DNA from 3 places in the Pseudalkalibacillus sp. NRS-1564 genome. Region 1 is predicted to be linked to each of the others. Evidence: riboswitches for the same ligand, from Rfam matches in the RefSeq annotation. Region 1 holds a riboswitch; each other region holds the start of a gene.

Region 1 (4,443 bases):
GTCAAAGATAGAGAGGTTCTCAAGCTGACGTTCTGGAGAAGAAGATTTAGGAATCGGGATGGATCCTAATTGATAATGCCAGCGTAAAATCACCTGAGAGACTGATTTGTTATGTTGATTTGCAATTTGACTGATCGTTTCATTTTCTAAAATGTCCGTCACTCGAGCTAGCGGACTCCAGGATTGTGTTTTGATGTTGTTTTGTTGATGAAATCTTCTCTGATCTTCCTGGTTGAAGAAGGGGTGTAGTTCGATTTGATTGATGCTTGGCTTTACGCCGGTTTCCTTTTCCAATTGCTCTAGATGCTCCGGAAGGAAATTACATACGCCAATCGAGCGAATGAGTCCCCATTTCTTAGCGTCAATTAAAGCTTGCCAAGCTTCTGGATAAAGACCTTGTTTAGGGTTCGGCCAGTGAATGAGGTACAAATCATAATAATCCAGGTTGGCTCTATATAACGACTCTTGAATGGCTGTAACAGCTTTCTTATATTCTTGATAGCGACCTGGTAATTTAGAAGTGACGCGCAGTTCATTTCTAGGAACTGTACTTCGACGAATGGCTTCGCCTACGGTTCCTTCGTTTTCGTAATTGTAAGCTGTATCGATGAGGCGATAGCCAACGTCAATCGCACTATTAATTGCAGTTGCGCCTTCATTTCCATTTAGCAAGTAAGTACCGAAACCGATAGCGGGTAGTGTAAGACCATCATTCAACGTTAGTTCTGGGATTGATTCCTTCAACAAAGATCATTCCTTTCAATAATAATTAACTTTTTTATCTCACTTTAAATCTACCACTTCCTAAAAAATGCAAACATATGTAAGCGTATTAACAGTAAATTTATTTGTGAAGGGAGATGAAATCAATTAAATTTATCAAAAAAAGCTTATTGGCCAGTTGTGACCAGATAAGCTTTTTTATATAGCGTCATGAGAGGCTGTCTCATCAAGTGAAATTGGCGATTTGTTCGTAACACTCCGTACGTGTTTGGGGAGGATTGATGCCTCTTCGGATGATTTCGCTCGTTAACATTTCAATAAAAGCTTCATCTAATTGAAGAGTATACGCATCACAAAATGCAATTAGTAAATCCTTAGTTGATAAGAGTCGCAATCTATTCGCCCTCCCTATTGTATTTGGTTTTGTTTAAACGGTTATTGAATAGCGCTGCTTAATTTTGACGTTTGGCATAATCAAAATAATGAAGCAGAACCTTTTTCCCTTTTAGCCGTTTTTCCAAATAAGAGATAAACAAGGAGGTAGTGGATGGCTCATAGAAGTTATTCCGATGAACGTTAATTTCATGAATGGCTGATTGGTCAGAACGTTTTGGACGATAAGCTCGATCAGACGTCATCGCAATGAAGCTATCGATGACTCGAAGAATCGAAACAGATCGAGGAATTTGCTCATATTGTAATTGATAAGGATAGCCAGTACCATCGCTATTCTCATGATGATTTAGTATAAGAGACGGCTCAATATCAATCTCTGGAAAATCATTAAGTAGCTCTATTCCAAACTCTGGATGCCGCTCGACATACTCTTTCTCATAAAGGGTTAGTGGGCTCTTTTTTTGAAGAATTTCTGTTGGGACAAGTAGTTTACCGATGTCATGTAGCAAAACAGACTCAAGAAAGCGCCGTTTCAACAGTGATCGGAAATTGTAATGCAAACAGAAATCAATGAAGTAGCTCGTAGTTTGTACTGAATGGAGAAAGCTATGAGGGTCGTGACGTCTTAGGAGTTCCATCATTCGCAGTGTGTGTGATGAAAATAAATTAGCGTGCCCGTACAATGTACACTTTTCCATGTTCATTCTCCTTTTTAAGGAGCCGGTTGCACTACTTGCTCCCTATCACTCAAGTGCCCAGGCTAGAATGATAGTTCATCGCATTCTCTTTTTTTGTGGTTCTCTTACTGAGGTATCTTGACATAAGGATATACTTATATAATAAATACCATAAAAAGGTGAATTTGTTAACTGTTTTCTTTGATTTTTCAGTTTTTTTATTTGGAACGCCAATGAAAGGAGATTGGGAAATGAATTCTGACGTACTAATTGTTGGCGCAGGTCCTACGGGTCTTGTATTAGCACTCCACCTAGCGAAATATGGAGTTTCATTTCGGATCATCGAGAAAAATGAGGGACCCGGAGAAGCATCGCGTGCGCTAATTGTACACGCTAGAACCCTAGAATTTTATAACCAAATGGGCTTCGCAGAAGAAGTCATCCACCGGGGGATTAAAGTGAAGTCTATCCAATTTCGAGAAGGAATGAAAGCAAAAGCCAACATCAATTTTCACGATCTTGGAAAAGGATTAAGTCCTTTCCCATTTGCCCTAAGCTATCCGCAAGATGATCACGAGCAGCTGCTAATTAACAAATTAGCCGACGAAGGCGTTGAGGTAGAATGGAAGACAGAGTTGGTTTCATTTATGGATGAAGGGGACCATGTTCAAGCCGTTATTAAAAAAGATAATAAGGAAGAGCGGAGTGAGTTTTCATATATATGCGGGTGTGATGGAGCACACAGTACCGTTCGAAGAGAACTTGCTTTTGATTTTCCAGGTGGAACGTATGAGGAACTGTTTTTTGTGGCAGATGTTAAAGCGAACACCGGCCAGTTATCTGAAAGTAGTTTAAATGTGTATTTAGATTCTGACACCTTTTACCTGTTCATGCCAGTTAGAAGCACGGGAATGGAGCGGATTATTGGAATAGTTCCTCGCCATTTAACCGATCAAAGCTCAGTTGCGTTCAAGGATTTCCAGTCGCTGATCGAGCAGAGAACAGGCTTAACGATTCAGCATGTGAACTGGTTCCAAACGTACAAAGTCCATCATCGCGTTAGCAGTCACTTTAGAAAAGGACGTTCCTTTATTGCCGGAGATGCTGGACACATTCATAGCCTGGCTGGCGGACAGGGCATGAACACCGGGATTGGGGACGCGGTGAACTTAGCGTGGAAGCTAGCCGCAGTGCTGCTTCAGAAAGCGGATGAAGCTATTCTTGATACGTTTGAAAAGGAGCGCATTGGCTTTGCGAGAACGCTAATCGATACAACAGATCGAGCATTTACTTCTATTATAGGCGATCACATGACGAGCAGATTACTGCGCAAAATCGTTATACCGAACGTGGCTCCATTTGCGCTTCGTTCCTTTTCAATTGCTCGAAAAGCAGCCTTTAGAAGGCTTTCTCAAATCAACATTCATTATCGCAACAGTCAACTTAGTGATGGTACAGCGGGGAAAGTTCATGGTGGAGATCGTCTGCCATGGATTCAAACAAATTCATGCCATAATTATGATGCACTTAAGTTAATGGATTGGCAGCTTCACGTATACGGCCAGGCAAATGAAGCCGTTAAGGATTTTGCCAGGGTATCTGGATATGCTCTATATGAGTTTAGCTTTGAAAAAGCAATGACGAAAAAAAGGATTGCAGGAAAATGCGCTGTACCTGATCCGGCCTGATGGTTATGTAGCTTTAGCGGATAGTGAACAGAATGTGGAAAGATTGAAACAGTACGTATCAAAATTCAACATTTTATCTTTAGACAAGGAGACTTAAGGGCAAGATTCAGTTTCTTGTTTCCTTAAGTCTCCCTGCTTTGTTTAGACATTTTGATAAAAATATCCGTTATCACTTTCGCTACATATGTGACGAATAAATAGGCTGCTAATAAAACAAACCAATTGGTGTATAGTTCAAAGAGGTCGAGCCAAATTAAAATCGGCTTAAAAATAAACGTAAAGCCTACTGCTGAAAGCGTGCCGTATAACCAGTAGTTTTTCTTATGTGATAAGCACCACTGATAAAGCAAAATAAAATAGACCGGGACAAGAGCTCCATCAATACTAATGCTTGCAGGTAATTGGGGAATCGCAATGTAAGGATAATCCCACCAGGATTTACGAACACCTAATGCATCCACATAAGCAGCTATGACGTGAACGGAATAGCCAAAAAATCCAAGCAGAAAAATTTTGCGTCGATCGATTCGAAAATAAAGGATAATCAGCGGCACGAAGATGAACGCTAAAATAAGCCAAAATTGCCAGGTTGTATAGTCAGAATAACTTTGCCAATAATGACTTGCTTTCTCTTCAAGCTCTCTTCGCAACAAGACAATTTGATCAAACTGCTGTTGTCGATCCATTATGAACACCACCTTTATGGGGTAGTATTCTACGCAAGAATAGTTGTTATTACGTTTTGTAGAAATTTTCTTTATGGAAAGCTGTGCACGGTGAACGTGATGATTCATTTTTCTTATGCGTCATAAAAACTTTTGGGAAATGGATAAGGAGTTTGAGGTTTCATAGCGAAATGAATAGAGGAGGTATTTCATTTTTCTAAGGAGAGTGATCGAATGGCTCAAACGGCGAAGCACGTGTTTGTGAATTTACCGGTCAAGGATCTCGATAGATCC
Region 2 (4,443 bases), on a different contig from region 1:
GTCTTAAATAGTGATTTAAAAGGGAAATTGGATTTTTCTCCTCCTTCTGGTCAAGGATGCTATGAAAATCAGCTTCAATTGAGTTTTTGATGCGATTAAGTAAATTTGGCATGTCCATTCTCTCCTTTTTTAATTAACTTTTCTTCAGTTCATCCCATTGCTTTTCAAAATTTGTGAATGGGTCATTGTCTTTCTTATCGTAACTTGCTCCATCCCACTTTTTATAAACGACATAAAGAATGTAGATAGCTACGAGACCAAGAATTGCTGGCATATTCGCCACAGCAGTACTTAAACCGATGAATCCTAAGATCCCCCAGATGACTTTACCAGTTGTTGAATCTGCCTGAATAAACTTCTTAAATGCAATGTAGAGGATGACAAGGCTAATCATCATACCTACTAATGAACCAAGGTTCGACAGCAATACAATCGCAGCGATGATTCCAAGTAACAGCAAACCTGCTTTCTTCATCATAATCGCCTCCTTTCATACTTTGATTCTACCTGCTTACCAAAGTGTCCATAATGAGCTAAAGCTATATATTTATATAAGACCAGAGACTTAGACAGATTAAGCTATATAATAACCCTTGTCAGATCATGTTCTATCTTAACCGCGATAATCATGGTAAAGTGAGAGCAGACATCACGGAAAGGAGTTCGGGAATGGTTATTACGATAACAGTCATCGTCGTTGTCATTATGACGATTGTCATTGCCGCTGCTTTTGGAATGGCTGTATCAAAAGGATACAGTGTCAAACATACTGTCGACCCGTTGCCTGAGGAGCAGCATAACGAAGCGACAGAGAAAGAGGTTACTGATGAACGGACAGAACAGAAGTAATATAGAACCAGGGAAAACTGTAGATATCGTCTTGAAACAAGATCAGCGTTCAGGGAAAACGACAAGAGGTGTTGTAAAAGATATCCTGACTAAATCCCCCACCCATCCGCATGGTATCAAAGTACGTCTGGAAGATGGACAGGTTGGTCGCGTCAAATCGATTTTATCCTAAGCTGAACTCATAAAAATGAACCCCCGGCTGATTTTCAGTCCGGGGGTTCATTTTTATTATTGTGTTAACGCCATCCAACTATCAAGATAATGTATGGAAAAACCTTGTACTGAAGAGGAATACTCATATGCAGTCTTTACTTTGAGAAGTTCCTCTGTCATGACTGCTTCTCCCTCTTCAAAAAATGAAATGTAGGAAGCTTCTGACGTTTGCCCTGTCTCTACACCAACGGAGATTTTCTTGCCATATTTTTCAGCTAAAGCTATCTCATTACTAATAAGAGCAACAATTCCATTTGCACCATCAGCACGATCACGGTAAGCCATTAATGTAGTCACATCCGCCGTTTGAATAATCCACTCAGCTAAATTGCCCGATCCATACCGATTGTTGTAAGATTGTTCGTCAAACCAAAAAGGAGTGTCGACACCAAACGATAATCCTAGGCTCGTCGCACGAGTCTTTCCATCTGATAAACGGTCTTGATAGAAAGAAATCGTTTTTTGATAACTATTCGTCCAGCCAGAATGAAGATAAGGTTCTATATCAAGATGAACACCACTAAACTTTTGATTCTCTGTCGCATTAGCTTGATAGGAATCCAACCAGTTAAATAAGTTCGCCTGATATGTAGCACCATTTCTTGTAGCCCAATTTGGTGCCCCATCTAGAGCATGTACACGAATACCTTTGGATGTCGCATTTTCAATAAATGATTCATAAGAAGATGCCATCACTGAACGATTTATTTGCAAGTAAGCATCTGTTACTTGTTTCTCTTCCATAAACTGAAGGATGTCATTTGATTTCGTTTCAATGTCCCTTGTGTTCCAAATCCATGTAGCAAGAGAAGTGTCCATTTCTACCGCCTCAGCTTTCCCCACAGGCACAACCATCATCTGCACAAAAAAGCCCAGTATAAAAAAGAGAATTCCAACAGCAACCGATACATTCTTCACATGTACGCTCTCCTTTTTTTCAACCCAGAGCTCAAAAAGGAGCCTGGCGGTTTGGCAACCATTCGCATTCATGCGGGCAGGCCCATAACTTTGCGTCCCTGCTTTTCAACAGGTTTGCCTTTTTCAGTTTTATATTCCAACTACTTTTATTATCGGCAATAAATAATAAAGAGTTTAGCTTTTTTTATAGAGTGTGTGAAGAAAATGCTTAATGGTACTAATACTTGAATGTACTAACAATCCATCATTTCATGGTATGAAATAGCAAAGGTAACCTTTAAACAAACGTTTGATTAAACTGGTAGCAATTGTGAAGGAGTATCAATATAAAAGAGTTTTAATTCATGCAATGCTCTTGTACATCCTACATATAGTAATTTCGCATCTGTTGCATGTGGACTATAATTATCTTCGTTAGCATTTGCCAATATAACTCCATCGAATTCTAATCCCTTAGTAAGATAGATTGGCACAATTGATAGTCCCCCTTCATAAGATCGATCATCCGCAGTAATGAGATGCAACTTCTCATCATACCTACTAAGATTGCCATACAAATCATGACATTCCTCTTCGCTCCTACCAACAATCGCTACTGTATTCATACCTCTCTCTTGCATTTCTTTAGCTGATTTTATCAAGCTACTAACATGCCTCTTCTTATCTATTTTGCTTATTTCGACTTTCTTTCCACTTCGAAAAATTGGCACAGCCAGTTGAACCGGTATATCCGCATGAGCTATCACTTCATTCGCAAATTCAATAATTTCTAAAGTCGATCGATAACTTTGTTCAAGTTCCATATAAAGGTCTTTACCGTTGAAAAGCACTCTAAATTCTTCCCAGCTATGAATGCCCTTATATGAATGAATGCCCTGTGCCAAATCCCCTAATATTGTAAAAGATTGACTTCGATTCACTTCTTTCAGAAGCGCCAGTTGAAAAGGTGAAAAGTCCTGAGCTTCGTCAATTACAATATGCTGAAACCTATGTTCTTTATCATTACCGTTCAATTGATATTGAATGTAAAGGAGAGGGGCAAGGTCGTCCGGCGATAATTTCTTCTTTTTTATTCGCTTTGCCGTTTCCAGCACAAGTTCTTCATTTATAACATCTGCTCTTTCTGACTGTGTTATGTAGCTAGGAACATTCGATTGAAAAAGTGATTGATAGAACGAAAGAGCAGTTTGCTTCGGCCATGTTTTAAAATAATTCTTCAGCTGATCGTTTGCTAGTTTGCGATATTCTTTCTTTAAATGGTCTCCCTCTACCGATTTGATCTCACCTTTTATCCAAATTTTAAAACGATTCATCATCATTTCGCGTTTACGGCCAACAGGATATGCAGAAAGGTCTTTTAACCATTGTTCGATCTTCGTTTCTGAAAGCTCTCTTCCTTCAAATGGGTGAAAGGAGCCAACCGGACCGACTGAGTTGCTATAACGATGTATAGCTTGATCAATCCATTTTTTAAATGTCAGTGATCCTTTTACTCTTCCTTCTGCAATTGAAAAATCGAATCGACTCTTCCCAAACCACTTTCTGAGGTCGTGTCCAGATGAATCAATCGTAATCTTTTCTTCAATCGTTTTTATTGTCCAATCTGTGAAAGTAGATTGTTGAATTCCCCCTACACCTAGCTCCGGAAGGACTCCTGAAATATAATCAAGAAACATCCTATTCGGTGCAAAGATAATCATTTTACCCGCTTGAATGGTATCTCTGTATTCATATAGTAAGAAAGCTAATCGATGAAGCGCAACCGTTGTCTTACCACTTCCTGCTGCTCCTTGTATGATAAGTGGCGTCGATCGCTCAGCACGAATAATATCATTTTGCTTTGTTTGTATTGTTGATACGATGTCACGGAGACGGTTATCTTTATTTTCACTCAGACGATATAGAAGAAATTCATCTGAGCCACTTAAATCATCGCTATCTTCTACATAGGTGTCTACGACTCGCTGAAGTTCTTTATCTCGAATCACAATATTTCGCTTCAGCTCTATATTCCCTTCGATGACGCCATCAGGCGATACATAATAGACATCCTCTTCTGGCCCTGTAAATGCATAGAACATACTCGCAACAGGTGCTCTCCAGTCTACAACCAGAGAATCCTGTGAATCTCCATGTGCTACGCCAACTTTCCCAATATAATACGAATGTGATTCCTTCTCATCCTCTTGAAAATCCATTCGTGCAAAGTATGGTTCTTTTGAAGATATGGCAAGAGATTGACGATTCTCCTCTCGAATGCTTTCAAGAACTTGTTCTGTTACATTATCGCCAGAATACCTGGGGTAGTTCTCCAACACCTGCCGCTGTTTTGTAATCTCTGCAGCGATTTGATCGAGTTGCTGCTTCTCTTTCCGATAGGCACTTTGAGTCTTATTGTCCAAGATCAGTTACCTCCTTATGAGATTTGTCTCTAAATCAGACAGAAGTTTAATACTACCACAA
Region 3 (4,443 bases), on a different contig from region 1:
ATAAACCGAAGTTTTTTATCCACGGCAAAACCATCCCCTTCATATTCATATGTGTATTATCACATATGAATATGAAGGACTTCAACTTTTAAATGGCCATAAAAAGCTTTTTACGAAGATGGCCATAACAGGTTTTTCAAGTCCTCATAATTAGTAACATATAGATCAGCGCCTGAAGAATCATTCTGAAATAAACACGTTTTCATTCCCACTTCTTTAGCAGGGAGAATATCAAGTACTCTGTCACCAACGGCAAGATCAAGCTGATGCTTGTTATTCAAATGGTGATAGGATGCAGGATCAGGCTTACGTGGAAATCCATCATCTCCCGCAACAAGATCAGCGAAATAATGCTCCATATTAAAATACTTTAAAATCGTGATCACCTCTTCACGCGGTTTATGAGTCATGATGACATTTAATTCAGCTTTTCGAAGAATAGTTTTCAAACCAGGAAATGGTGGTTTATCTTCTGGTGACAAAGCATTATCCATTTCACGAAACGTTTTAATTTGTTCTTCAGTTAATTGAAACACTTCCGTCGCATGACGAAAAGACACTTTTAGCTCTTTTAAGATATCTTCTTCCTTTACATCTTTAGAGACTAATTCTTTCATCACTTTTGTAAAAGCAGGGTATGTATCAAATAATGTGCCATCAAAATCCCATAGAATCCTCACTTACTATTCACTCCTTATTAGTTATACAACAAGTTAGTTTAATCTCGCGGGTAAACGATCAATAAGAATCATTGTCATTTTTTATTATAAAGAAAAGCCGCTCGAATTTTGAGCGGCTTCCTACATTAAAATTGTGTTTTTTCTTCAAGAAAGCTTTTCAGTTCAGAAATCGGCATTCTCTTTTGTTCCATTGTGTCACGGTCACGAATCGTCACTTGTTGGTCTTCAACAGAATCAAAATCAAATGTAATGGCGTACGGTGTACCAACTTCATCATGACGACGGTAACGTTTACCAATTGAGCCAGCCTCATCATAATCAATCATAAAGTATTTCGAAAGTTCCGCATGAACAGCACGCGCTTCTTCAGAAAGCTTCTTAGATAGAGGGAATACAGCAGCTTTAAACGGAGCGATCGCTGGATGGAAGTGCATCACACTTCTAGTTGTGCCATCTTCAAGCTCCTGTTCTTCATATGCTTCAATCAAGAAAGCAAGAGTGACGCGGTCAGCACCAAGTGAAGGCTCAATGCAATAAGGTACATACTTCTCACCTGTTTGTTGATCGTGATAAGTGAAATCTTCATTGGAATGTTCCATATGCTGCTTTAAGTCGTAATCTGTTCGAGAAGCAACACCCCAAAGTTCGCCCCAGCCAAATGGGAACTTGTACTCGATATCAGTTGTTGCATTACTATAATGCGACAGTTCATCTTCTGCATGCTCACGCAGTCGGATGCTATCTTCTTTTACACCAAGATTTAGAAGCCAGTTTTTGCAGTACTCTTTCCAATACTCATGCCACTCTAGTTCGTTACCTGGCTTACAGAAGAATTCAAGCTCCATTTGTTCAAATTCACGAGTACGGAATGTAAAGTTACCTGGTGTAATTTCATTCCGGAAGCTTTTTCCAACTTGTGCAATACCAAAAGGCACTTTCTTACGCATAGAGCGTTGAACATTTTTAAAGTTTACGAAGATTCCCTGCGCCGTTTCTGGGCGAAGGTAAATTTCACTCGTGCTCGATTTTGTTACACCTTGATGGGTTTTAAACATAAGATCAAATTGACGAATTTCTGTGAAATCTTCACTGCCACACTCCGGGCAAGTAATATGATTTTCTTTCATCAAACGCTCCATTTCTTCAAATGAAAGGCCGTCTGCAATCATGTCATCTTCATCAGTAGAAAGAGCGTCCTCAATTAATTTATCTGCACGGTGACGTGTTTTACAGCTTTTGCAATCAATTAAAGGATCATTGAAATTACCTAAATGTCCTGAAGCTTCCCACGTTTTTGGATTCATTAGAATGGCGGCATCTAGACCACTGTTATAAGGTGATTCTTGAACAAACTTCTTCCACCATGCATCTTTAATATTTTTCTTAAGTTCTACACCAAGTGGTCCATAATCCCACGTATTTGCTAGTCCACCGTAAATATCAGAACCAGGGAAAATAAATCCTCTGTGCTTTGATACTGAAACGATCTGATCCATTGAAATTGTCATGTCATTCTCTCCTTTTTTCTCAATCAATATAAAAAGCTCCCAATCCATGGACAAAAAATGTCCAGGGACGAGAGCTTATGCACCCGCGGTTCCACCCTAGTTGATGCAAATAAGGCATCCACTTTGAGAAACGTAACTCCAGACTGCCGTTTCATCAGACCTCGTTCGGGCTTCCACCGTCCCCGAATCGCTAAAATCAAGGTTATTCTGACTACTATTTATCCTTCATAGTTAGTATGGTTTATGTATGCAATTGATATGACATATGATACAAAAAATATTGCCCTAAAGTCAAGGATTATTCATTTCACACCGTATTTGCTTTCATCAAAGCTTATCACAAAAAAACGACCTTATAGGTCGTCATGCATTTATGTATATTCATAGATGTCGGTTTTTGTGTTGTCTTAAGAATGCCTGTACCTCTTCTTTCTTCAATCCAAGTTCCCTGGCAGCCCTCATGAGAATAACCCATTCTTGATCAAGTACCTTCTTAGGCTTAGGTTTAGCCATGGTCATTCTTTTCTCCTCCTTCATGGGTTTTCCAGGAGGACCAGCCGTCATCGTTGGAGAACCAACATTAGACCTGTGTCTTTGCGTCCCACCCTTTAGGATGGTTTGCCCTTGTCTGGAGAATTCAGAAATGACACATTCCGACCATAAACTTACAAAACACACAACTTTTTAGTGAATCGATGCGATTATTGAGAAGTTTGACGTTATATGCTACTAATATACCAGTTATTCGATGAAAATTCAAAATATTTTTAAATTTTCATTTCTACTTCTAACATCCTACGATTTCACTCATATCCTAACTGTATTCCCTGAATATATTTTTCGCAAAGGAAGAGTGATATGCATAGAAATCACATTAGTACCGCTTGGAGCGGTAAACATGTTGTACTACTTCGTTGTGAACCCATCTCTAGCACCGTAAAAACCATGTATAAAAGTATTCATGCCCCAACAGAACCATTACATCCACGTTGTAGTGAGACACTCTCTACTTACCTTAGCATTGGATATACAGTTGCATTTGTTCATTCATTAATCGACGGGTCCATTGAATATGTTCTAACAAAATAAGAGAAGGTTGCCTTCGCAACCTTCTCTTTTATTTAAAATTGACTTAAATATTCTTTCACCTGATCTGGATTTTTGGTATTCGCACTATGCAAGTGACCAATCTTTTTGCCGTCTTTATAGACAAGAAGGCTCGGGATACCCATGACATCATTTTCCTCTGTTATTTCAGGGAATTGTTCAATATCGATTTGAGCCCATTGTTTTTCATGATGAGCATTCATTATATCATCAATAAAAAAGTCAAGACGCTTGCAATCCGGGCACCAGTTTGCTTCATATTTAAGAATGGATACGTCATTATTGTTAATGAATGACTGATAAGAATCAGCTGTTTCAATCTTCTTCATGATTATCTCTCCTTCACCTATATCTTCATTAACAATTATATCGAAATAATCATTGAATGTCTGTAAGAAAGCTTACGTTATTTCACACTAAGATAGTACAAACTGAAAAGCTGTTCTTGACCGGTCCATGTTTTCATTGGTGTGAAACCTGAATTCTCTGCTAACAGTTTAAGTTCTTTAAGATTCTGTTCGAGTCGGATAGTATTCTTCTGGCTATGTGATTTCTTCAAATAGCTCTGATCCATTGCGAAGTTTTTAATGATTACTTATCATCTGCAAGACGAATGCCGGTAAATTGCCAGCGTTTATCTGGACCAAAGAAATTTCGATAAGTCGGACGAATATGAGATACGGAGGTAACACATGATCCGCCTCTTAGAATCATCTGACTGCTCATGAATTTTGCATTATACTCACCCAACGCCCCGTCAAGCGGTTTATTACCAGGGTAAGGCATATAAGGACTTTTCGTCCATTCCCACACATCTCCATAGGCTTTTTTTATTCTACCTTCATTTTCCTTGACCGATGCGACGGGATGATAGATGCCATCTTCAACAAAATTACCCGCAATCGGCTGATCGCGAACTGCAAGTTCCCATTCGGACTCAGAAGGAAGTCTTTTACCTACAAAGCTTGCATATGCTTCAGCTTCGTAGTAGCTAATATGTGTAACAGGTTCTTCTATATTTAGTGGAACTAACCCATGAAGCGTAAAGGTATACCACTCCCCATCCTTTTCAACCCAATGCAACGGTGCTTGCCAATTTTCTTTCTTTACTGTTGCCCAACCATCTGATAACCAGTAGGTCGCTTCTT

What was found. Region 1 has a riboswitch for cyclic di-GMP ahead of ACIFPW_RS12040 (HD-GYP domain-containing protein). Riboswitches for the same ligand answer to the same signal wherever they lie in the genome.
Region 2: it holds a riboswitch for cyclic di-GMP, as region 1 does, so the genes downstream of both, ACIFPW_RS01860 (amidase) here and ACIFPW_RS12040 (HD-GYP domain-containing protein) in region 1, are expected to answer to the same signal.
Region 3: it holds a riboswitch for cyclic di-GMP, as region 1 does, so the genes downstream of both, ACIFPW_RS18215 (anti-repressor SinI family protein) here and ACIFPW_RS12040 (HD-GYP domain-containing protein) in region 1, are expected to answer to the same signal.

Annotation. Positions count from the first base shown of each region.
Region 1 is NZ_JBITPM010000022.1:25,816-30,258, reverse strand. It holds gene ACIFPW_RS12050 (aldo/keto reductase) at 1-744, opposite strand, end outside; gene sda (sporulation histidine kinase inhibitor Sda) at 950-1,117, opposite strand; gene ACIFPW_RS12040 (HD-GYP domain-containing protein) at 1,176-1,817, opposite strand; cyclic di-GMP riboswitch class II at 1,829-1,912, opposite strand; gene ACIFPW_RS12035 (FAD-dependent oxidoreductase) at 2,048-3,484, shown strand; gene ACIFPW_RS12030 (CBO0543 family protein) at 3,607-4,170, opposite strand; gene ACIFPW_RS12025 (VOC family protein) at 4,384-4,443, shown strand, end outside.
Region 2 is NZ_JBITPM010000004.1:68,424-72,866, forward strand. It holds gene ACIFPW_RS01840 (PspA/IM30 family protein) at 1-112, opposite strand, end outside; gene ACIFPW_RS01845 (flagellar basal body rod protein) at 134-475, opposite strand; gene ytzI (YtzI protein) at 670-849, shown strand; gene ACIFPW_RS01855 (YwbE family protein) at 827-1,021, shown strand; gene ACIFPW_RS01860 (amidase) at 1,078-1,980, opposite strand; cyclic di-GMP riboswitch class I at 2,023-2,109, opposite strand; gene ACIFPW_RS01865 (HelD family protein) at 2,274-4,382, opposite strand.
Region 3 is NZ_JBITPM010000040.1:57,456-61,898, reverse strand. It holds gene ACIFPW_RS18230 (MFS transporter) at 1-23, opposite strand, end outside; gene ACIFPW_RS18225 (HAD-IA family hydrolase) at 111-680, opposite strand; gene ACIFPW_RS18220 (glycine--tRNA ligase) at 806-2,188, opposite strand; gene ACIFPW_RS18215 (anti-repressor SinI family protein) at 2,570-2,707, opposite strand; cyclic di-GMP riboswitch class I at 2,733-2,821, opposite strand; gene ACIFPW_RS18210 (thioredoxin family protein) at 3,310-3,624, opposite strand; gene egtB (ergothioneine biosynthesis protein EgtB) at 3,887-4,443, opposite strand, start outside.